2 regions of the Massilia consociata genome follow, and region 1 is predicted to be linked to the other one. Evidence: riboswitches for the same ligand, from Rfam matches in the RefSeq annotation. Region 1 holds a riboswitch; the other holds the start of a gene.

Region 1 (4,152 bases):
GCTGCGCCTGTTCTTCATTGCGGTCCAGTTCTTCACCCGCCTGCCGATCCCGCGCTGGGTCGGCTTCGAGGCGGACTGGCTGCACCACGCCTCGCGCTACTTTCCGCTCGTCGGCCTCGTGGTCGGCATGATCGGCGCCGCGGTCTACGCGGCTGCCGCAACGGTCCTGCCGGTACCCGTCGCGGCCGTACTGTCCACCGCCGCCACGATCTACGCCACCGGGGCCTTCCACGAAGACGGCTTCGCGGATACCTGCGATGGCCTCGGCGGTGGCATGACGCGTGAACGCGTGCTCGAGATCATGAAGGATTCGCGCGTGGGCGCATACGGCGCGATCGGCGTGGTATGCATGCTGGGAGCGAAGATCACCGCGCTCGCCATGCTGCCGCCCGCTGGCGCCATCGCCGCCCTGCTGCTTGCCCATCCAATGTCGCGACTTGCGGCGACCTCGCTCATCTGGCGCATGGAGTACGTGCGTGCCGAGGGTAAAGCGAAACCGCTGGCCCAGCGCATGAGCACGATGGAATTCGGGATCGCCGCGCTCACGGTCGCGCTCACGGTAAGCGTGCTGGCCGCAAGCGGGGCGCTCGGCCTGTCCAGCCTCGCCGCCGCACTGCTGGCCTGCGCCATCTCCGCGTGGTGGCTTGCCCACAAGTTCAGCGTGCGCCTCGGTGGCTATACCGGCGACTGCCTCGGCGCCGTGCAGCAGCTGTCCGAAGTGGCGATCTACGTGGCGGTCCTGGCAACGCTCGGCCACGGTGCGTTGGCGTAAGCATGCGGCTCTGCCTCGTCCGCCATCCGCAACCCGATGTTGGTCCCGGCATCTGCTATGGCAGGACCGATCTCAGCGTATCCGCCACGGCCACCGCACAGGTTGCGGCAAGCCTGCGCGCGGCGGGCCTGCCCGGCGAGCTGCCTGTCTTTGCCAGCCCGCTCGAACGGTGCACCGGCCTGGCTGCGCAGCTCGGCCCACCGGTCGAACGCGATGCCCGCCTGGCCGAGATGGACTTCGGCGCCTGGGAGATGCGTCCATGGAGCGAGATACCGCGCGCCGACGTCGACGCCTGGACGGCCGACCTCCTCCATTACCGTCCGGGCGGCGGCGAAAACGTGCTCGATGTCGCACGGCGCGTCGCCGCCTTCCGCGATGAACTGCTGCGCTCCGGCCATGCCGGCGCCCTCCTCGTCTGCCACGCCGGCACCATCCGGATCATGGCGGCGCTCCATGCCGGTGGAACCCTTGAACAGGCCGCGCTACGTGCCGCATCAAGCCCGCACCGTATCGCGTACGGTGAAGTCATCGAGCTGAAAGAATGACAATGCCGCGACACCGAACGCGCGTCTCTACCGTATAATGGCGCCGTTTTGGTGCTCGCGCCTGTGTCCACAGGCGCAGTTAAACGGGAAACACGAAGCCCTACATAGGCCAACGTGTGCTGCCCCCGCAACGGTAAGCAAGTACCGCATTGAAGGATGATGCGGCAAACCGTCTTCCACGACCACTGTGCGCTTCGCATGGGAAGGTCCGACGGCCACACTTGCCAGCCCGGATACCGGCCAAAAGGTGGAAGCGTGCCAACAAGGCGCTTCTGTTCAATCTGGCTGACGGGGACGTCGGCTGGTTGTCCTTGATGTGAAAACTGTTCATGAACCTTCCTGTAACACGGCAAGCGGCCGCGCCTGCGCTCGCACTCGCCGTCCTGTCGTCTTTCGTTTCGTCCGCCTTTGCCCAATCCGCCGATACGGTGCTCGTGACCGCCAACCGCATGCCCCAGCGTGCGCTTGATGTCATCGCCGACACCACCGTCATTCATGCCGAGGAAATCTCCCGCTCCGGCGCCGGCTCGGTGGCCGACGTGCTGCAGCGCCAGCGTGGCATCGAGATCGCCCGCAATGGCAGCGCCGGCGCCTCCACCAGCGTGTACCTGCGCGGCGCCAACAGCAACCAGGTCGTGGTCCTGCTCGACGGCGTGCGCATCGGCTCGGCCACCAGCGGGGCCGCCGCATGGAACGCCGTACCGCTCGGGACCATCGAGCGCATCGAGATCGTCTACGGCCCGCTCAGTACCCTGTACGGCGCCGATGCGATCGGCGGCGTGATCCAGATCTTCACGCGCAAGGGCGAAGGCGGCCCGGCCCTCGGCGCCTCGGCAGGCCTAGGCAGCAACGCAACGCGCCAGCTCGACGCCAGCGTGCATGGCGCAGGCAGCGGCGTGCGCTATGTCTTCAGCGCCGGCCACGAAGAATCGGACGGCTTCTCCGCCACGCGTCCGGGCGCTTTCGGCTACAACCCGGACAAGGACGGCTACCGCCGCCGCAACGCCAACGGCCAGCTGTCGCTCGCCCTGGCCCCGGGCCATGAGGTCGGCGCCCAGTTCCTGCACAGCGACCTGCGCGCGCAGTACGACAGCGGCCCCGGCCCCTACGACGTGCACAACGAACAGGATTTGAACACCGCCGCCGTCTACGTCAGCAGCCAATTCCTGCCCAACTGGCGCAGCACGGTGCAGTACGCACGCTCCGACGACAAGCTGGGCAGCTTCACCAGCGCCGCCGCCTCCGGCGCCAGCCAGATCGATACGCAGCAGGATGAACTGACCTGGCAGAACACCATTGCCCTCGGCCCCGATACCTTGCAGGTGCTCTACGCCCACCGCAAGGAAGACGTCGCGTCGAGCTCCAGCGCGGCGCTGACGCGTGCCCGCATCACCAATGCGTACGCGGCCGCCTACTCGGCCAGGCGCGGCAGCCACCTGGTCGATGTCAGCGCCCGCCACGACCGTTCGGTCTACGGCAACAAGAATACCGGCGCCGCCGGCTACGGCTACAACTTCGGCAACGGCTGGCGCGCCACCGCCAGTGTCGGCACCAGCTTCCGCGCCCCCACCTTCAACGAACTGTACTTCCCGGGCTATGGCTTGCCCACCAACCGGCCCGAGAAAGGCCGCAACCATGAAGCCGGGCTGCGCTACGACGCCGGCCCGGTGCAGTTCGACGCCACGGTTTTCCGCAACCGCCTCACGGACATGATCGTCAACGCCAACCCATGCCCGGGCCGCACCGGCAGCTGTGCGTATAACGTCAACCAGGCCACCCTCGAAGGCCTGAGCCTGTCGGCCGAGACGCGCATGGCCGGCATCAGCCTGCGCGGCAGCCTGGACTGGCAGGACCCGAAGGACGAGACGACCGGCAGGCAACTGGCGCGCCGCGCAAGGAAACACGCCAGCTTCATGGCCGATTACACCGTGGGTACCGTGAAGGCCGGTGCGGAACTGCTGCTGTCCGGCGAACGCTTCGACGACGCCGCCAACCAGCGCCGCCTGGGCGGCTACGGCCTGCTCAACCTGTACACTAGCTGGCAGGTCACGCCCGACGTGTCGCTGCTGGTCCGTGTCAACAACGCCGCCGACAAACAGTACGAACTGGCGCGCAATTACGGGACGAGCGGACGCACCTGGTTCGCCGCCCTGCGCTACGGCCTTCGCTGACCGCGCGCAACGCAACAAGGAGACGCATGCATCACCCTGCCCTTCCGGTCTGGATCCATCCTCCGCGCCAGCGCGCCCTGCTCGTCATCGGCACGCTGCTGCTGTGCGCCGTCGCAAGCCTGCTGTTCGCCGGGATGACCGGATCGATCGCGGTGCCGCTGGCCGACGTGCCGGATGCGCTGCGCCGGCTGGCGCAGGGCGAAGCCGGTACGCTCGCCGCATCGCTGATCGAGCTGCGTGCCAGCCGTGCGCTGACGGCCTTCGTCACCGGTGGCGCGCTCGCCCTGGCCGGCGTGATGATGCAGGCGCTCCTGCGCAATCCGCTTGCCGACCCGTACGTACTGGGCATCTCGGCCGGCGCCTCGGTCGGCGCCCTGCTCGCGCTGCTGCTCATGGCGGCATCCATCGTGGTGGACATGGCTGCGCTCGGCGGGGCGGTGGCGGTTTCGATGTTGCTCTACCTGCTGGCCCGGCGCGACCTGCGCGGCGGGCTGGCGGCCGAGGGCGGCACTTCGATGCTGCTGCTCACCGGCGTGATCCTGTCGTCCGCCTGCATGGCCCTGGTGACGCTGATGCTCTCGATCGCACCGGAAGGACGCTTGCGCAGCATGATCTTCTGGATGATCGGCGACCTGGCCGGCGCACCGCTGCGCTTGGCGCCGTG
Region 2 (4,152 bases), on a different contig from region 1:
CCGAGGCCAGTTGCAACCCGCTGGTCGAGGAACTGCGCAAGTTCCGCCAGCGTCCCTGCCTGAAAATCCTGAACAAGATCGACCTGGCCGACCCGGCCGCCACCGCGGCATGGAAAGCCTTCTATGACGCCCAGGAAGGCGTGACCGCCTACCCGATGACGACCAAGAAGCCGCTTGATGTCGCGCGCATTCCGGAGTTGTGCCAGTCGCTGGCGCCGCACCGCGGTGTGCCGACCAAGCCACTGCGCATCATGATCATGGGGATCCCGAACGTCGGCAAATCCACCCTGATGAACGCGCTGCTGAAGAAGCGCGTGGCGAAGGTGGGCGACGAGCCGGCCGTCACCAAGACCCAGCAGAAGCTCTACCTCGGCAAGCACATCGTGCTGGTCGACACCCCGGGCATGCTGTGGCCGAAGATCGCGATGGCGAGCGACGGCCTGATGCTGGCCGCCAGCCACGCGGTCGGCTCGAATGCGCTGATCGAGGAAGAGGTGGCGGAATTCCTGGCCAACCTGCTGCTGGAGCGTTACCCGCAGCTGCTCACGGCGCGCTACGGCTTCAAGACCGAGGGCCTGGACGGCATCGCCGTGATCGAGAACGTCGCGCAGCGGCGCGGCTTCCGCGTGCGCGGCGGGGAGTTCGACTACGAAAAGGCGGCGCACGTGCTGCTGCACGACTACCGCACCGGCGCGCTGGGACGCATCAGCCTGGAGACGCCCGCGACCCGCGCCGCGGCCCTGGCCAGGCATGCGGCCGAGATGGCGGAGAAGGCGCGCATCGCCGAAGAGAAGGCTGCCGCCAAGGCCGAGGAAGCGGCGCGCGGCAAGCGCGGCACCTGAGGTTTTTTGTAGGGTGGACGGCTATGCCGTGCGCGCGTCCAGGCAGATGATGCGTCCTCGCGATGCAAGCGTCATTTGAGCGCGCGGCCGCCAGGCGGCCACCCTGCGACCTGATGAGCAGGCCACTCGCTTCACCCGAACCGGAAGCTCGACACCGTCAGGCTCCCGAAAAAATCCTCCTCGTGATACACGCAGGCCGCCGGCTCCCGCTCGGCGGCGCCCAGCGCCACCATCAGTGGAATCAGGTGTTCCTCGCGCGGATGCGCTGCCCGCGCCATCGGCGCGTCAAGCCAGCCCAGCAGCGCGGCAGTGCGCTCCTGCGGCGGCAAGGCCAGCGCCTGCTGCAGCCATCCGTCGAACGCCTTCGATGCCGCCGCCCCGGAGGGACCGAACTGGCGCAGGTTGTGGTACGACAGCCCGCTGCCGATGAGCAGTACGCCATCGTCCCGCAGCGGCGCCAGCGCACGGCCGGCCTCGATGTGGCCCAGCGGGTCGAGGTCGCGCCGCAGCGACAGCTGCACCACCGGCATCGCGGCTTCCGGATAGACCGGATACAGCATCGAGAAGGTCCCGTGGTCGAAGCCGCGCGCCGGGTCCAGCCCGGCCGGATGGCCGGCGGTGCTCAACAGCGCGGCCGCCTGCTGCGCCAGCGCCGGCTCGCCCGGCGCCGGGTACCTGACCTGGTAGGTATGCGGCGGGAAGCCGCCGTAGTCGTAGATCATGCCGGGCGCCGTTCCCGACGACAGCATGAAGCCGGGCGTCTCCCAGTGGCTGGTGACGACCAGCACCGCGCGCACCCGGTCTCCCGCGTCGCGTCGCATCGCCTGCAGCGAGGCTTCCAGCTTGTCGTAGGCGCGGCCGTACTGGTCCTTCATCCACGGCCAGGGACCGCCGCCGTGGGACACGAAGTAGGTGGGAAGCGTCATGGGTGCTCCGGGTGTTCAGTCGAAGCACCCATGGTAGCCGATCGAACGCGGCGGCGCCGGCGCGGGCTCCACCAGGCCCGCCTGCAAGCGGCGAAACAAACCGCGACGGCTTGTCAGGTTATAATCGCCGCGTTCTGGTGCCCGCATGCGCAATCCGCGCGTGCAGTTAAACGGGAAACACGAGGTGTCCGCGCAACGCGCCGGCGCCGGGATGTGCTGCCCCCGCAACGGTCAACAAGCGTCGCCGCGCAGGGTTTCCTGGGGCGACAGGCCGCCTCGACAACCACTGTGCATCGCATAGGAAGGTGAGGCGGTCGGTCTTGCGAGCCCGGATACCGGCCAGACAGGTGGAAGCGCCGCAGGCATGGGCCTTGGGCGGCTTCCGTTGACTCCGGTGTGCGGGGACGCAGGCCGGTGCTTTTACCGAGAACATCCAACATGAATTTTGCTGCCGTACCGCGCAGCGCGCCGGCCTTCAAGCCGCTCGCGCTGGCCTGTGCTTTTTCCCTGTCCATCCTCGCCGCCAACGCCCTCGCGCAGGAAGCCGTGCCCTCGATCGTCATCACCGGGGCGCGTTTCCCGGCCCAGCCGAGCGCCGCGCCGATCGGCGCCACCGTCATCACCGCGGACGAGATCCGCCGCGCCGGCGCCACCGACGTCAATGCCGCGATCCGCAAGATCGGCGGCGTGTTCGGGCGCCAGAGCCTGGACGCCTCGCCCGACTTCGCGCTCGACCTGCGCGGCTTCGGCTCGAACAGCGCGCAGAACGTGGTGATCCTGGTCGACGGCGTGCGCCTGAACGAGAACGAGCTGACCAACGCCGTCCTGTCCAGCATCCCGGTCGATACCGTCGAGCGCATCGAGATCCAGCGCGGCGGCAGCAGCGTGCTGTACGGCGAAGGCGCCACCGGCGGCGTCATCAACATCATTACCCGCAAGGGCGCCCGCCCCGGTGCCCACGGCTCGCTGTTCGCGGAAGCAGGCCGCTTCGACGCGCGCGACCTGCGCGGCTCGCTGGCCTATGGCGCCGGCCCGGTGTCGCTGGACGTGGCCGTGGCCAGGCGCAAGACCGACAACTACCGCAAAAACAGCGCATTCGAGCAGGAGACCGCCAGCGGCGGCGTGCAGTGGAACTATGGCGCCGGCCGCGTCGGCCTGCGTGTGGAGCGCTCGCGCCAGGATGCGCGCTTCCCGGGATCGCTGACGGAAGCCCAGTTCCTGGACAATCCGCGCCAGACGGTCACGCCGGACGACTTCGGCAGCATCGACACCGACCGCGTCACCGCTTCGCTCGAACACCGCATCGGCAGCCTGGAACTGGCCGCCGAGCTGTCGCATCGCGAACGCGAGGTGGAAGCGAACTACTACTACTACACGAGCAACGGCGCCAGGATCGCATCAAGGTCACGCTACGACGCCGACCAGACCCAGTTCTCGCCGCGCCTGCGCCACATCGCCGCGCTCGGCGACAAGCGCAACGAGCTGGTGGCCGGCGTCGACCTGATGCGCTGGAACCGCCAGACCACGTCCGATTTCTCGCTGGGCGACGCGCAGCAGGATTCGACCGCCTTCTACCTGCGCGACGAGATCCAGTGGTCGGCGCCGCACAATGCGCGCCTGGCCGTCGGCGCGCGCCACGAGAAATTCGAGAAGAACTATTCGGACCCGCTGGGCTTCCCGCCGGTAGCGAACGAGCGGCGCGACCAGTCGGTCAACGCCTGGTCGCTCGAAGGCAGCATCGACGTGCTGCCGCAGCTGACCGTGTTCGCCAAGCTCGGGCGCAGCTACCGCATCGCCAACGTCGACGAGAACAGCGTGCGTTCCGGTCCCGAAGTCCTGGCCCCGCAGACCTCGCGCGACATCGAGCTGGGCGCCAGCTTCGGCAACAGCGCACGCCAGCTCGGCGCGCGCCTGTTCCGCCACCGCCTGAGCAACGAGATCTTCTACGATCCGACCCTTTACGGCCGCTGGGGCGCGAACACCAACCTCGACCCGACCCACCGCCAGGGCGTGGAAGTGGAAGGGCAGCTGGTCTTCGCCCGCGACTGGCGCCTGACCGGCCAGTGGCAGCACGTGCAAGCCGAGTTCACCGGCGGCCCGAATGCCGGCCGCGAGATGGTCCTGGTGCCGAAGAACGTCGTGACCGCGCGCCTGGCCTGGGCTCCCGCCGGCGGCCACAGCGCCGACATCGGCGCCCAGTGGGCCGACCGCCAGCGCTACGGCGACGATTTCGCCAACAGCTGCAATGCCCGCATCCCGTCGTTTACCACCGTGGACGCGCGCTATGCGTACCGCGTGGGGGCATGGGAAGTGGCGGCGACGGTACTCAACCTGGCCGACCGCCAGTACTACAGCAACGCCTTCGCCTGCCGTTCGGGCATCTA

What was found. A riboswitch is a leader RNA that binds a small molecule or an ion and turns the genes downstream of it on or off. The one in region 1 is predicted to bind cobalamin.
Region 2: another riboswitch for cobalamin. It lies ahead of ACFFJK_RS02780 (TonB-dependent receptor family protein); the one in region 1 lies ahead of ACFFJK_RS21995 (TonB-dependent receptor domain-containing protein).

Annotation. Positions count from the first base shown of each region.
Region 1 is NZ_JBHLWP010000031.1:1,455-5,606, forward strand. Features, by position in the region: gene ACFFJK_RS21985 (adenosylcobinamide-GDP ribazoletransferase) at 1-772, shown strand, start outside; gene ACFFJK_RS21990 (histidine phosphatase family protein) at 775-1,317, shown strand; cobalamin riboswitch at 1,350-1,576, shown strand; gene ACFFJK_RS21995 (TonB-dependent receptor domain-containing protein) at 1,647-3,488, shown strand; gene ACFFJK_RS22000 (FecCD family ABC transporter permease) at 3,515-4,152, shown strand, end outside.
Region 2 is NZ_JBHLWP010000003.1:257,036-261,187, forward strand. Features, by position in the region: gene ylqF (ribosome biogenesis GTPase YlqF) at 1-842, shown strand, start outside; gene ACFFJK_RS02775 (DODA-type extradiol aromatic ring-opening family dioxygenase) at 974-1,768, opposite strand; cobalamin riboswitch at 1,888-2,126, shown strand; gene ACFFJK_RS02780 (TonB-dependent receptor family protein) at 2,207-4,152, shown strand, end outside.